DNA from 2 places in the Peribacillus sp. B65 genome. Region 2 is predicted to be linked to the other one. Evidence: riboswitches for the same ligand, from Rfam matches in the RefSeq annotation. Region 2 holds a riboswitch; the other holds the start of a gene.
The links. A riboswitch is a leader RNA that binds a small molecule or an ion and turns the genes downstream of it on or off. The one in region 2 is predicted to bind preQ1.
Positions count from the first base shown of each region.

Region 1: another riboswitch for preQ1. It lies ahead of ACSR9O_RS18945 (QueT transporter family protein); the one in region 2 lies ahead of queC (7-cyano-7-deazaguanine synthase QueC).

Region 1 covers NZ_CP195840.1:3,887,312-3,895,263, reverse strand. The annotation lists gene ACSR9O_RS18965 (copper resistance CopC/CopD family protein) at 1-191, opposite strand, end outside; gene ACSR9O_RS18960 (cadherin-like beta sandwich domain-containing protein) at 494-1,987, shown strand; gene ACSR9O_RS18955 (PAS domain-containing sensor histidine kinase) at 2,039-3,670, opposite strand; gene ACSR9O_RS18950 (TVP38/TMEM64 family protein) at 3,785-4,441, opposite strand; gene ACSR9O_RS18945 (QueT transporter family protein) at 4,565-5,050, opposite strand; PreQ1 riboswitch class I at 5,057-5,101, opposite strand; gene ACSR9O_RS18940 (YbaK/EbsC family protein) at 5,272-5,793, shown strand; gene ACSR9O_RS18935 (hypothetical protein) at 5,929-6,741, shown strand; gene ACSR9O_RS18930 (DUF3892 domain-containing protein) at 6,823-7,119, opposite strand; gene adhP (alcohol dehydrogenase AdhP) at 7,419-7,952, shown strand, end outside.
Region 2 covers NZ_CP195840.1:3,231,914-3,239,865, forward strand. The annotation lists gene ACSR9O_RS15835 (SRPBCC family protein) at 1-396, shown strand, start outside; gene ACSR9O_RS15840 (HD domain-containing protein) at 534-1,505, opposite strand; gene ACSR9O_RS15845 (hypothetical protein) at 1,552-1,836, opposite strand; gene ACSR9O_RS15850 (TetR/AcrR family transcriptional regulator) at 2,083-2,652, shown strand; gene ACSR9O_RS15855 (DUF4260 domain-containing protein) at 2,703-3,050, shown strand; gene queE (7-carboxy-7-deazaguanine synthase QueE) at 3,103-3,831, opposite strand; gene queD (6-carboxytetrahydropterin synthase QueD) at 3,824-4,294, opposite strand; gene queC (7-cyano-7-deazaguanine synthase QueC) at 4,294-4,959, opposite strand; PreQ1 riboswitch class I at 5,015-5,057, opposite strand; gene ACSR9O_RS15875 (methyl-accepting chemotaxis protein) at 5,243-6,922, shown strand; gene ACSR9O_RS15880 (hypothetical protein) at 7,361-7,576, shown strand.

The DNA.
Region 1 (7,952 bases), 660 kb from region 2:
CTGAATACCTCAAGCGAATGGAAAGCTGGCTGGATATTCTCACTGAATTGAATGCTGATTTTTTCAGGAAGAGCATCCATTGCTTCATTCGGGCTAGGATTAGAGCTTATTATTGTAGCATGACCAAAAGCCATTGCCGGGTTTAAAAGCAAAACGAACAGGCTGACTATCAGCCAAAAATATTTTTTCATCTTGGTGTGCCATCATCCTTTCATCAGATTATGTAAGTTTATTATAAAAGGAAAATGTGAAAAAACAGTGAAAATAAATTAGTTATCTAAAGGCAGTTTAAGAGGTTCGCTAGAAAGGTGAAAACAATATGGTTAGATGACCTGCCTCCCTCCATCCATTATAACCATAGTATTGGTTGGGGATTCCGCTTTGCACCAAAGAATCAATAGGTATCCTCCGAAAAAATCCATTAAGAAATAATTAAGGTTCCTTTGGTAACCTGGCCCTATCATGTTTGCAGGAATTATAGGAGGGATAGGCTTTGCTAAAGAAGGGGTTAAAAGAAAAAAGCGTGAAGGTGATCTTGGTTGGTTCTCTTGTAGGGATGGGAACATCCACTTATATGCCCGAGGCATGGGCTGCGGAAGGCGCGTCTGTCATTCAGGAAGAGGCACAAACGGTAAATAGTCTTTCAAAGCTAGAAATAGAAGGGATAGAACTGGATCAAAAATTTTCGGAAGATGTACACGATTATAGTTCGGCAGTGGGGAATGATGTGGAAAAGATCACATTGCTTGCAGCAAGTCCTAACGAGAATGCAGCCATATACGTGAATGGTGTAAAAATGACAGATGGTAAAGTGAAGGATTTAACTCTTCAAACTGGCATGAACACGTTTAAAATCACCGTCAGCGATGGGGAAAATGAAACGGTTGCGTATACTCTCAAGGTCGAAAAACTTGAAAGTGATGATAACCTTTTAACATCGATTGGATTATCAAAAGGCTCATTAACATTCGATTCTAAAGTGACAGCTTATAATGCTTCAGTTGAAAATGAAGTCCAGTCCGTTACGGTAACTCCAACATTGAGTGACAGTACCGCAATTGTAAAGGTGAATGGAAAGGATGCTACCAATGCCGGTGTAAAGGTCACACTTCCAGTCGGTAAGACAACGGTGAAGATTATCGTTACAGCTGAAAATGGAGATGAAAAAACCTATACGTTAACGATTACACGGGCTGCAGCCAAGGTAACCGAATCGAAAGATGCTCCTAAAGAGAGTGAAGTTCAAAAGGAGCCATCCACAGAAACAAGTAATGCTCAACCTTCCTCGGATAATGGGAATAAATCATCTTTAACATCAACAGAATCCTCGGATAAGGGGAATAAATCACCTTTAACATCAGAGGAATCCTCCAATAATCTAAAACTAAGCAGTGGTGTCAGCCAAGTGCCGAAAGCACAGCAAATTGAAAGTAATTCAACACAAAAACTGAAAACGGATTCTATAGAGAAGGCAGCGTCAGCAGATTCTTTAGGCGAGGAAGGCAATAATGCACCAGTGTTAAACAATCTGACAGTATCAACCGGAGTATGGAACAAAACTTTTGAATCTAATGAGCATACCTATCATATCGAGGTCGATAATGATATTTCTTCAGTCGAAATGGATGCAGCGACAAATGCCAGCGGAGCAACGATTGAATATGACGGTGAGAGCAGTAAACAAGTGAAGATCAAGGATAAAGCGAAGACGGCCATATCCGTTACCGTTTCAAAGGATGGGGAGCGCCGTACTTACGTCCTTGTTTTCGAAAAGGATATGGATGTGGAGATGGATGAGGAAGAAACCGTGGATGATGTCAAAACAAAAGAGGCGGAGGAAGTTGAGGCTGCACAAATGAGTACGGCTGGCAAGAATGTGAGCGATACATCGAAAGATACAGAAGGCCAGGTTAATGTGAAACAGCCTGTCGAGACTGTGTCATTCTTAGGGAATATAAAGGATTTCTTCACCTCCCTGTTTAAATAGAATCGTTCTGAATCCTGCAAAAAAGGACAAGGTTTAGGCTTGTCCTCGGATTCAAAATTTTATGGGCAAAATGATTTGGATCTCGGTTCCATAGTTTAGTTCGCTGTTAAAGCGGACCTTTCCCCGATGCGCTTCGATGATTCGGCAACTGACTGTCAGTCCTAATCCGGTTCCTTTTTCTTTAGAAGAATAGAAAGGTTCTCCGAGATGCTTTATCCGGTTTTTTTCAATTCCGCTTCCATTATCTTTGATGGTGATGGAAAGGTTATTATCCATGCGTTCGAAATCAATCCAAATGTGATCGGCGGATGCCTCCATTGAATTTTTGAGCATGTTTATGAAAACTTGTTTTAATTGGTTTCCCTCACATAAAAGAAGCGGTATTTCGTTTTTAACAGATATTGATATTTGGGTGGGGTACGAGTCCGCCTCTGGTTTCAACAAGGTTTTGACATCATTCATCAGGTCGATGATTTGATGATTGCTGAATGGAAGTTCCTGTGGTTTCGCCAGAACGAGTAACTCACTTACAATAAGATTGATTCGGTCCAACTCACTTAACATGATTGTGTAGTATTGTTCATAGGGATGGTCGCTCTTTTTAAGCAGCTGGACGAAACCTTTTAAAGAAGTCAACGGGTTTCGTACCTCGTGGGCCACACTTGCGGCAAGTTCGCCGACTATCGATAATTTTTCGGTTCTTCTTAAGCGGGCTTCGGTTTCCCGGATTTGAGTGACCTCTTTAGCATAAGTAATGATTCCGACTAAATCCTCGCCAACCATCATCGGGACAAACGTACAAGAAAGTAAGATGGAATTCCCGTACTTCGTCAGGAATTCTATATCTTTACCTTTTTTGATTCCCTTATGGTTTTCCATGACATATTGGCAAGATGTACGGATCAATTCCGCGTCTTCTGCTGAGAAGTTCAAATTAATGAATGAGGCTCCATGTATTTCTTCCTGTTGAAAGCCTGTTACCGTTTCAAATCTAGGATTCACCGTCGTGATCATTCCGTTTAAATCAAGCATCAGCATCGGATATGGGTTGTGTTCAAACAATGATTTATAGCGTTGTTCACTTTCGAATAATTGATTCTCCGCGACAACCCTTTCAGAAATATCCCTGCCAATGACGACTAAGCCTTTTCGTGAACCATCCTCATTGAACAGGGGAACTTTAATCGTATCAAAGGTCTTGTGATTGCCATCGGGAAGAGGGATGATTTCCTCACACCGTGTGATTTCCCCTTTTACCCACGTTTCTTCATCGGAAACTTCACAGTAGATCAACGACTCTTTATAAAATTCGGAGTATTCGGCGAGCTCACTGTCTCTTTTTCCTTTATAATCTACATGCTCCAATTGAAATAATTGCAGCCCGAAGGTATTGGATTCAAGCCATCGGCCATCACCATCCTTGAAGTTAACGAAATCAACCATCGAATTGATGAGTGTACGCCGACGTTGTTCCGCCTCTTTTAATCGTTTGAATTCTTCCCTTTTAGCTAAATAAAGATATAAGACCAAGCCTATTGATAAAAGGAAAACAAAGCCTTCCACTCTTTGCAGTTGAACGAAGACTTCCTTGTTTTGGATATTTGTAGTTAAAAAATAGTCGAATACGACTAATGTAAGAATCCCGGATAGGATATATATTGCTAAGATGGAGCGTTTGGACATGGAGATTCTCCCTGATTTTAGACATTTCAAAGGTAAAATTACATACACATTTTAACAAACTATCGAAAAAAAATATATGCAGAATCCTAAATAAAAAAACAGGGGCCAATGTGGTCACCTGTTTTTTCTGAAGAAGGTAAGTTTCTTTTTCTTTTTTGCACGCTTATAGATAATGAAAAATAGTAAGAAGAGGAGTGCGAGTGCAGCTAGCGTATATTGGTTCATTTCAACAGATAGCAGTCCATAGGGAATCAGCGATAGGAAGAAAAAGTATATAAGGTTGCCAAGCGCCGTCGCTAATAAAAAATCCTTGAACGTGACAGTGCTGACTCCAGCTGCCAAGTTAATTAAGCTTGTTGGGATAAGCGGGAAAATCCTTCCTGTAAAAACGTACATGAAGCCATGCTCCACAACGGTTTCCTGCCATTTTTCACCAATCTTCTTTAAGAGAAGCTCCTGAAACCAGTTTCTTGCTGCATAAAAAATGAATCCTGAGGCAACAACACTTGTAAACCAACTCCATAGATAGCCATATATGAATCCGAATATCGTGACATTGATAGTCAGGAGCAAAATTAAGGGGATGATTGTAAAAGAATTTTGTACAAACATCAATACGAATGTCACAATAAATGTAAGCAGAAGGTTTTCCTTCAATATACCAATAACAGAATCCAGGTCACTTTTCCAAACCAAAGTGAACAGCTCAGCATTAGAGTATATAAATATTGCGATTACAAGGAGACCTATTATGGTCAGGACTTTTTTCAATGGGCCACCACCATTCTTACTAATAGTTTATCATTTTCGAGTTCATTGGTGAAAAAAAAGAGCTGCCGCATCATGCAGACAGCTCTTTTCCATTATAGTGGCCTAACGGCGCGAAGATTCCTTTTAAAGCCACTTTTCAAACTGAATTCTTTTGTTCATTCCATAAATGATTGGCGCTCCGATCAGGAGGACGACGAACTCACCGACAGCTGTAGTCATCCAGCTTAGCCAGAATGGCAAGCCAAAGGCAAGGTTCAGTTCAATTGCAATTAAAAACATTGTGAACGTGAAAAAGATAATCGTGGCGATCATCCGTCCTTTAATGCCTTTTATGAAACGAGAAATATAAATGACAAGCAATAAGGCGAGCAGGGATTGCCCCACCCCAAAAATCAAATCATATGGCACCATCGGCGAAAAGAGCAGATTCGATATGAAGACCCCGCCAACGATACCGTAGATATACTTTTTATTGAATACAATCAGATGATTCAACATTTCCGGTACACGGAATTGGAACATCTCAAAAGCTATTGGTTTAAACACCAATGAGACCGCCACATACAAGGCAGCCAATAACCCGTTTATCACGAGTGTACGAACATTCATTTTACTCTCTCCCTAGTTTTTTATCGTGGGATGGTTACGAACCACGTGTAGGCGTTTACCCGATTATTAATAGTATCCCATGTACGCTTGTTTCGTCAATTTGTAAAGAATGGTTTTAATTTATTAGTTTCCAAGCAGTAGAAGTGGCACAATAGGATTTTGATTTATTGCAATGAAGGATGATATTATTTCAATATGTACGTAAAAGGAGTGAATATAAAATGTCAATCGAGAGTGTCAAAAGCCATTTTAAACAATGGAATCGGGAAGGCGACGTAAAGGAGTTCGAAACATCGAGTGCTACGGTGATTGAGGCAGCGGAAACCATCGGTGTTATCCCAGCGCGGATTGCTAAGACTCTTTCCTTTAAAGGGGAAGGTGAACACGCGATTTTGGTAGTTGCCGCAGGGGACGCCAAAGTGGATAATAAGAAATTTCGTCAGACATTCGGCTTCAAGGCACGAATGCTTTCGCCTGAAGAAGTGCTTGCACAGACCGGCCATGCAATCGGAGGCGTTTGCCCGTTTGGTCTGGCAAACGATTTAGCTGTTTTTCTTGATGTATCGATGAAGCGCTTCGAGTCATTGTTCCCGGCTTGCGGCAGTGCGAACTCTGCAATAGAACTTACACTCGCTGAATTGTTTGAATATTCAGGTGCGAAGGAGTGGGTGGATGTTTGTAAGGGTTGGGAAGAAAAGGAGAATGAGGAAACGGCGGTAGGCAATACAGTTGATGTCATTTGATTAATGTGTCAAAAAATTAGATTCACATGATTGGGATTGAGTCCACTGCAGTGGACTTTATTTGTGGGGGCCGCATGCATTTCCATGATTAAAGCGGAAAACGGGCAGAAAGTGTTCCTGAGCGGAGGTTGAAAGATGTTAAATGGAAGCGAAAGAAAAAGCAATAGCAGCTATCTTAGTCTTAAAACTCTTTATGAAGAAAATATAACGGTTAAGAGCATTGCCCAGGAGCTTGAGTTTTGCCATAAAAATGATCAGGCGCTGGATATTCAGAAAGCATTGGAGAAAAAGAATTTTGATATATTGGCTGTCCAAGATCAAGGGGAAATCATCGGGTATATCGAAAGGGACGAACTAGGTGAAGGAAGTATTTCTGAATATATGAGAAACTTTTCACCAAGGGAAATGGTTTCGGATTCAACTCCTTTGATCCAGCTTCTCCATATTTTCAAGAATAAAACAAGGGTGTTCGTCTTGGAGAATAATTCAATTAAAATGCTGATTACCCATGCCGACCTTCAAAAGCCTCCGATCAGGATGCTGATATTCGGATATATTACCTTATTGGAAATGAGGATGAGCGATATCATCCTGGATAGATTCGGCGATGGCAGCTGGTATCCAATGATCAGCGAAGACCGTTTAGAAAAGGCAACCGAATTATATAGAAGGAGAATCGATAAAAATGAGGATATCAATATAATAGAGTGCCTGCAAATCAGTGATAAATTCGATATTATACATAAAGATAAAGAATTGAGGTGCTTCTTCCAAATCCCTTCGAAAAGTAAAGGGAAGAAGGATGCGAATGCCATCCGGAAATTACGGGATAAGATTTCCCATGCTAATGAACTGGGTCTGGACATGTCATGGATGGAAATCATCGAGGTTGTCGAGTCCTGCGGCCGACTGCTCGAAATCTCTGAATCCTATCCTTACGAAAAATAAGATCCGGCTAATCATGCTGGTTCTTTTTTAGTTCATCCAGACAGAAAAAAACTGCCCATATCAGGCAGTCTCCCCGAAATATCAAAAATCCGGCAGTTGATCCAGGTTATTTTCCTTTATCCCATCGGGCTCACTCCGCAATATGTCACGTCCATATTTATGAAAGACGTCAACATTGGCCAGGTTGCCCGCCTTTGCTTCCGCAAGGGCTGTGGGGTAGTCGAGTTCGCGGCCGGAGTTCGTCTTGATGGCGATAATATTGTCCTCTTCATTTTTCCTTACGGCGATGATTTCTTCTTTTCCTGCTGAATCAGGTTGGTTTGCTTGCGGTGTTCCCTGCTGTTTATATGATTCATAGGCTTTTTCAAATTGGTCCATGTTTTAGACACCTCCTATTTATAGGGTGAGCCATTTTTTCTGCAATATACAAACCGGATTTCGTCCAACTTGAGCCGTTAATTCGTCCAAATGGGCCGATTTTTCGGCACTTTTTTTTGTGATTGCTGTCTTATTGGCCTTTTTGCAGTGGCATGGCACTTGCATCTATTTTAAGTAGTGCAGTAGTGCAAATTTAAGTAGTAGCAAGAAATAATATCCACTGAATTAAGGGAGGAATATGAATCATGAATGTAAAACAAGGGGCAAGCACTGTAAATGCAAAACAACAGGTCAAGACAATGAAAGCGGCGGTCGTCAATGAATTTAACCAAAAACTTGAGGTTAAAGAAGTACCCATTCCGAAATTGGAGTATGGTGAGATATTAGTGAAAATTAAAGCCTGTGGCGTGTGTCATACCGATCTACATGCGGTACATGGTGATTGGCCGGTAAAACCCAAGCTTCCGCTTATCCCCGGACATGAGGGTGTGGGCATTATAGAAAAGGTGGCAGAAGGCGTAACTTCCTTGAAAGTGGGTGACCGTGTTGGGATCCCTTGGCTTTATTCAGCCTGTGGCGATTGTGAATATTGTCTGACCGGCAGGGAAACGCTTTGCTTGGATCAATTGAATGCAGGCTATTCCGTGGACGGCGGGTATGCGGAATATTGTAAAGCACCTGCCAAATATGTGGTGAAGGTTCCTGAAGGGCTTGACTTTGCGGAGGTATCACCGATTTTCTGTGCAGGTGTAACGACGTATAAAGCGCTTAAGGTATCAGAAGCAAAACCTGGTGATTGGGTAGCGGTTTATGGAATTGGCGGATTGGGACAT
Region 2 (7,952 bases):
AATGAAGTGTTTGAAGCCATAGTGAATCCTGAAAAAATCAGGAATTTCTGGTTCTCATCGAGTTCGGAAAGATGGGAACAAGGCAGGACACTTACATTGAGATACAACGAATACGATGCTGAAGTGGTCATTAATGTAATGGAAGTTGAGGAAAATAGGAAAATCGTGTTTGCGTGGGGCGGAAATGATCAAGAAACGATTGTTACCATTACACTAAAAGAGTTGGATAAAACGAGTACAATCATTGAAGTAAACGAATCAGGATTGAGTGAGGACGACCCTGAAATAATAAACAAAATGATTGGACAAAAAGAAGGTTGGGTTTATACATTAACCTGTTTAAAGGGTTATTTAGAAAATGGCGTTAATACTTTGAGAGCATCATTGGTTTTTTAATTATTAAAGGGTGCTGGTTCAGATGTATAAGGCATCCGTTAAGCAAGCTCCTTCCTAATGTCGATTGTCTAAATCAACTAAGGGAGGAGACCTAGATGTTTCCGAGAAAAAACTTCCCGTATGGTTTGACACGAAATTCAATCGGAAATCACTTTTAGATACATGCCCTTTGAAGCTTTTTTGTAGGCTTCAATTCCCATTTTCTTGACTTTTTCCGATAAACTGGATGCTATTACCAATTGGGTTCCTTGAATAACTGAAGGATCTATCAGGCGCATTTTATTTTTCCGATGTATATCGTATTCCACTTGATCTTCTTTCAACTTTACATTACCATGGATCCGTTTTAACAGGTTTTGAACTTCATGGTCTTCAGTGAAGCTTAACAAGCACATGACTTCTTCATCTGTACCGAGTAAGTCATCAAGGCTGATCAGTTTTTTTGCTAAAGCCACTTTTAATGTCTTTGCCAAGATATCATAGCCATATATATTAAGTGGGTTCATGAAAAAATCAATAACTTCGCTGTAATACGTTTTTACAAACCATTCCGCCGATTCAATATTATCCAGATACATCCTTCCATTTATTATGATTACATGTTCTAGGAATTCTTTAATGGCTTCGATGGTGATATGTCCATATTGATACATATCCCGGAGAGTATAATCTACCCGATCGGCACATAACTCAGGTGCTGGCTGTTCAAGCAATTCCCATTTTGATTGAAAAATGACTTTACGATCATATCCATATTCCTTCAGTATAAATGGGATTTCGGATTCCATAATGACTTGTTCATATATTTTTTCATGATAATCTTCATCCTTACAATCCAGAACGAAATCAATTACATGTGAGAATGCAGTGTGGGATACGTCATGCAGCAAGCCCGCGATTTGTTCCTCCAATGAACCTCCAAGCGCTTTTATTAAAAGCATCACACCAATTGAATGGTCAAATCGTGTGACATCCCACTTCTCATTAACTAAATAACTTGCCCCGCCTTGATGTATCCCCTTCAATCTTTGGACCGGTTTACTTACTATCAGCCCTTCCAGAACTCCCTCTACAATGTGTTCCCCATAGATACTATCCGAAACTATCAATAACTGCCGCCTCCACCATTAGTTTACTCATTACAGACAGGTGATTTCACTGATTTTTTTCTGTAAAAATTATTTCTCCCTTTTGATTTTGCTCATATTGCTTTTTTACCAAATTTTCCAATTCCTCTTCATCATTCAAATCGACATCACTCGGATTGTCCTCATCAACTCCATCTATGATCACCATTTCATTTATTATTACCTGTTCTCGTGGATACACTTCAAAAATGTCTTCTACAGGAATTGTTTTATCTTTATACGGTTTATTGAATAAAAAAAAAGCCGTCAAGACTATGAAAATTGATGCCAAAATACCGAATTTCTTTTTCATTTATCCATCCCCTCAAAGCTCCAATAATATCCTTATAATACCATATAAAGGTATTAAAGTTAAAAATAAAAACGCTGCAATGTCCTGAATGCTCCCCTTTGCAACACTGGTGGAATTCCGCTTCAGTAAATGGTAAAGTTTATCTTTAAAAACAGGAATTTATTATTCAATCTAATATTTGACATTTGGAAATCAGTGAGCTATCATCCTAATTAACCAGTGGTCAATTAATAAGGAGGTGACAAGATGTCGCCAAGGAAATCGGCAGGTAAAGAATTATCCAGGGACATGGTGTTGAATGAAGCTAGAAACCTTTTTGCAACGTTAGGGTATTCTAATGTCTCCATGAGGCAATTGGCTAAATCATTGGATTGCAGCCATGGAGCCATTTATTATCATTTTAAAAATAAGGCGGAAATATTTTATAGTTTGGTAAAAACGGATTTCTCCGTTTTAAATAATTTAATCGATGATATCATCATGTCGGAAAAGGATTCTTCTGTAAAAATGGAAAAGATTTTATTGTGCTTCTTGGAGTTCGGTCTAACCCAACAAAATCATTATTCCATCATGTTTTTATCGAAGGAAAAAGAAATTCAGCAGTTACTTCAATTTGATTCTAATAAAACATATGAAAAGCTCATCCAGTCCCTGACGGACCTAACGGACAACAAATTGAATCCTGCATCCATATGGTCGATTTTTCTTTCTCTTCACGGATTTATAACTTTTTATATTAATTCTGAGCTAACTTATCAAGATGTAAAAGGCTTAGCTTATTTTCATGTAAAAAATATCATCAGGAACATCATATAATTTTTTGAATATTATTAACCATAGGTCAATTAAACATTGGAGGTTTTAATATGGTAAAGAAATACCTTCATATTGAAGGACTCATGGTCCTTTTAGCGGTGATTTACATCTATTCGTTATATGAATTCAGCTGGTGGATTTTCCTTCTATTGATTTTATCGCCTGATGTTTCCATGCTGGCCTACCTGATCAATGATCGGATTGGAGCAAGGGTTTATAACTTATTTCATACTTATACTCTGTCCATCTTCATGATTTTGCTAGCCATTTTTCTAAAGTCTGATGCATTGATGCTGATTGGTTTAATTTGGACTGCGCATATTGGAATGGATCGCTTATTTGGATATGGCCTTAAATACACATCATCCTTCAAAGCTACACACATTCAAAGGTTGTAATAGCTTAAAAGGCAGTGTGATTACGCATCACACTGCCTCCGCTTTCTTTTCTTTATACGCCCCGCTTGTTACCCCATATATAGGTATGCAGCTGGGGCAGGACTTTCACATCATTCAATTCATCATCTGTTATCACTTTATCAATTAACTCTTCGTACTTCTTCAATAGGCCGCTGATCAATTGACGATCATCCGCCGTCCTGCTGTCGTCATTGCCGACCTGCAGATAAAAAGGAATTTCCGGGTAACGCCCATGTACATGTTTGGCATATTGATAATCTTCCTCGTTAAATACGACGATTTTCAATGAGACATGGTTTTCAGGATTTCGATTGGCAAGGTTCGAGATGATTTTGTCGAGCACCGTAAAGTCGGTGTTCATTCCAGAGCTCGGCGGCTTAGGTGAAATAGTCAGTTCATCAATATCGAGAAACCAATCCTGCCATCGGCTCCCTTGGGTTTCGACACCTATTTTCATTTTATTTTCATGTAAGATCGCTATCAAGCCGTTTAGGTTTTTCAGCAGAGCCGGGTTTCCTCCTGATATCGTAACGAAGGAAAAAGCGGAACCCCCAATACGCTTCAGCTCATCCCATATTTCTTCGGCAGTCATCTGGACGGTATCTTCCTTACCGGTGCCATCCCATGTAAATGCGGAATCACACCAGGCACACGAATAATCGCAGCCGGCCGTCCGAACGAACATGGTTTTTTGGCCAATGACCATTCCCTCTCCTTGGATGGTCGGCCCAAAGATTTCCATAACCGGGAGTTTACTCACTTTCCATCCACTCCCGTCTGGCTTCGGCATAGCTTGTCGGCGTTTCGTACAGTCGAACAAATTCGACTCTAGCACCTTCATATTCTTTTAATGAAAGGGATTCGGCCATTTTTTCATAAATCCAGACAACCATATTTTCAGCTGTTGTATTCATGAGCGGCAGGGTTTCATTCAAATAACGGTGATCCAGGTGGATTTCAATTTCATTTTTCCATATATCCTTGATGTCCCCAAAATCTATCATCAACCCGCGTGAATCTGTATACCCGCTTAATCCGAAAATGACCTTATACGTGTGGCCATGCAGGTTCTTGCATTTTCCTTCATAATCATGCAGATGGTGTGCCGCATCAAAGGTGAATTCCTTACTCACGAGAACCCTCTTGTTTGTATACTTCAATTGGCTGCGCTGAATATCTTCATCTATTTTTTGGAGTTTATCAACTATCGTAAAACCGTACATCATGAAAGCACCTTCCGTCTGCTTACATAGTCATCCAGTCCTTTTTTCCGCAGATTACATGCCGGACAATCTCCACAGCCGTCGGAGATGATTCCGTTATAGCAAGTCAGGGTCTTTTCGCGTACAAAATCGAACGCGCCTAGCTGATCCGCTAGCTCCCATGTTTCCTCTTTATTAAGCCACATTAGCGGCGTATCAATGACGAATGACTGGTCCATCGACAAGTTCAAGGTCACATTCAATGATTTAATGAATACATCGCGGCAGTCCGGATATCCGCTGAAATCCGTTTCACAAACACCGGTGACTATATGTTTAGCGCCAATCTGACTCGCCAGCACTCCGGCAAACGAAAGGAACAGCAAATTCCTCCCTGGTACGAACGTCGACGGCAATTCCCCTTCTTCTCCGTCCGCCACCGCAATATCACTTCTCGTCAGCGCATTTGGTGCCAGTTGGTTCAGCAGCGACATGTCAAGGATATGATGGTTTATGCCCAATTCCTTGGCAATGTTTTGAGCGCATTCGATTTCCAAGCTATGCCGCTGGTTATAATCGAACGTCACCGCTTCCACTTCCTCAAATCTCTCCATCGCCCAGAACAGGCACGTCGTACTGTCCTGACCTCCGCTAAACACAACCACTGCCTTTTCTTTCTTCTTCATTTCTATAAAACTCCTTTTTACGGAAAAAAACAGCACCCTAAGAAAAGAGCACTGTTTCTCCTTAGTTTTTTTGAGAGGGTAGCTAGAACCTCTTCCGCCTTAACGCGGAATATTATATTTTTCCAAGTCAATAGTAACTTGAAAACGATAAGAAATCAAGATGTTTATATTAAGAGAACATTGGATCTGATGGAAAATTTGGTTAACTTTTCATTGCTTAAATATCCTTTTATTTATCCGATAAAACAGTGTGAATAAAATATCGATAAAGGGGCCCAATAATTTGAAAAGCATTAAAGCAAAGGTATTGGTGGCATTTTCACTCATCATATCTTTATGTGTCATCTTAGGAGCATTCAACATCTACAGCAGCAACAAGTCACTGGTATATTCCCAGGATATCATCAAAAAGGAGCTTCCGCTTCTTATCCAAGACGAAAAGCTGCTATACAATCTAGCACAAAGAACCGCATACGCCCGGGCATATATTCTTTATGGTGACAAGAGTTATAAAGAAGGGTTCTTACAATATACCGAAGAAAGCCAGGTCATCCAGGAGGATCTCCTTGCCTTAAGCGATTCTGTTAAAGCGAAGGAATTAATCGAGAAAAGCGTGGATTGGAGGACGATGATTGTAGACCGGGTGTTTCCACAATATGAAAATGGAAATGAAGAACGCGCTAAAGAAATACTCGAAAATGAAGTGGCGCCAATAAGCAATGAAGTTATGGAGGGTTTCAAGGAGCTTGCTTCGGAACGCGAGGAATTGATTGTCGCTTCAGGTGAAACCGTCATCACCAACGGGAAATCGGTTAAGACGACAAGTATCATCATATCCATTGCGGCAGTCCTTATCGGCCTTGTCCTTGCGGTTGTCACTGCCAACCTCATTACCACCCCCCTCCTTAAAATCAGGGATAGGATGAAAATGGTGGCTGCAGGAGAGCTGAATCATGAGCCCCTGGAGCAAAAGTCAAATGATGAAATGGGCGAACTAACGGTATCCGCCAATCAAATGCAGAAAGACCTTCGTGATACGATTGAAAAAATGCTCATTGTTTCGCAATCCGTTTCCAACCAAAGCGAAGATCTGACTCAATCAGCAAATGAAGTGCAGCAGGGCACCAAACAGATAGCGACTACTATGTATGAACTTTCGGAAGGTTCGGAGTCACAAGCCAACCGGGCATCTGAAATGGTTCGCATCATGGATGATTTCACCGGCAGGATTAAGCTTGCCCACCTAGAAGGGGTGGATGTAGCTAACAGTTCAACCGAAATCCTTTCCTTGACCAAGGAAGGCACCACTTTAATGCGCAGTTCGGTCCAACAGATGCAAAGTATTGATGGGATTGTCAAAAATGCCGTAGAGCAAGTGAAAGGACTCGATTCTCAATCACAGCAAATTTCGCAGCTTGTGCAGGTCATCAAGGATATATCCAATCAAACTAATCTATTGGCGCTGAATGCAGCCATAGAAGCTGCTCGTGCTGGTGAACATGGCAAGGGCTTTGCCGTCGTCGCCGATGAAGTGCGGAAACTCGCTGAAGAGGTCACAGACTCCGTTGGGGATATCACCAATATTGTCTCCGCCATTCAAACAGGTTCAAAAACGGTCGTCCACTCCCTGGAAGATAGTTATACTCAAGTGGATGAAGGCACGAAACAAATCACGCTCACAGGGCAAACCTTTGAAACAATCAATCATTCTGTCGGGAATATGGAAATGAAAATACTGCATATAACAGACGAATTGAACTATATTTCCATAAATAGCCAAAAAATCAATCAGGCTATCGAAGATATCGCAGCCGTTTCTGAAGAGTCCGCGGCAGGAATCGAACAAGTCTCCGCCTCCGCTCAGCAATCCAGCTCTTCGATGGATGAAATCACGAATCATGCCAGTGAACTTGCATCTTCGGCAGAACTGCTCACTGAACAGGTTAAGAAGTTCCAATTATGACACTAGCAATTTCCCGAATGCGGGAAATTGCTTTTTCCCTTCCATTATAAGGGTTGTTTCATTTTCGTATATTCGGGGAATAAATAACTATACACAATAATGAACCATTAAAAAACAAATCTATCAGAAGTGGCTGGAAGTGAATATTTTCCTTTGTTTTCAGAATATTTAGTGTATAATTGATTAAAGGAATATTTTAACTTAAATATTCATTACTTCCAATACCTGCTACTGCAAATCCCGACATTTCCTTTCAACATGCACGAGAACATATACCCAGTAAGGTTCCATTGCATGCTTTCTCTCGAATCAAGCCATTCACAACTTTATTCACACAAAAACACGATTCCCACTTCAAATTTTTTAAAAAGGTTAAATTTCACTAATGATATGATACTATTAAACCAAGACCTTTTAACCCCATAAGGAGGAATTCATATGAAACGTTTTTTCAAATTCATAACAGATTTTAACGAAAGAAAAGCACTGGAACGGGAAACCGATGAATTCTTTCGCAAAGAATACGAAAATTATATGAAGATGAATCCTGACAATCAAGGAAAAAGAAGGAGATTAACTCCTAGATTTTATGTGATTGATGGCGGTAAAAAGGGCTCCAACCTTGAAATTTCTGACAGAAAGAAATCCAGTTGACCTGATTCCTTCCATAATCAGCTACCCAGGCTGCAGTTCAAGACTCCCCAACGTTAAATCTCCAGATGAACGGAGATTCGTGACCATTCCATTCATTTGCAATATATAAGCCGAAAGCTCAGAAATGCTTCTGAGCTTTTTTATTTTGCATTCATCTATAAACACTATATCTATAGAAGAAACTAGGTATTTTTTTAAAAAATGGGTTAACTTTATTTTATTTCATGTTTTAGGTAAAAGATCAATGATAGACCCATGGGTATTACCTAAGGAAAAAACCGGTAAATATCAAAAAAAAGAGATGTGTTCTTTTACTCATCTTTGTCCATATTCAAAAGAGTTCAACTAATTGAGTCGTTAGATGCAATATTTCACA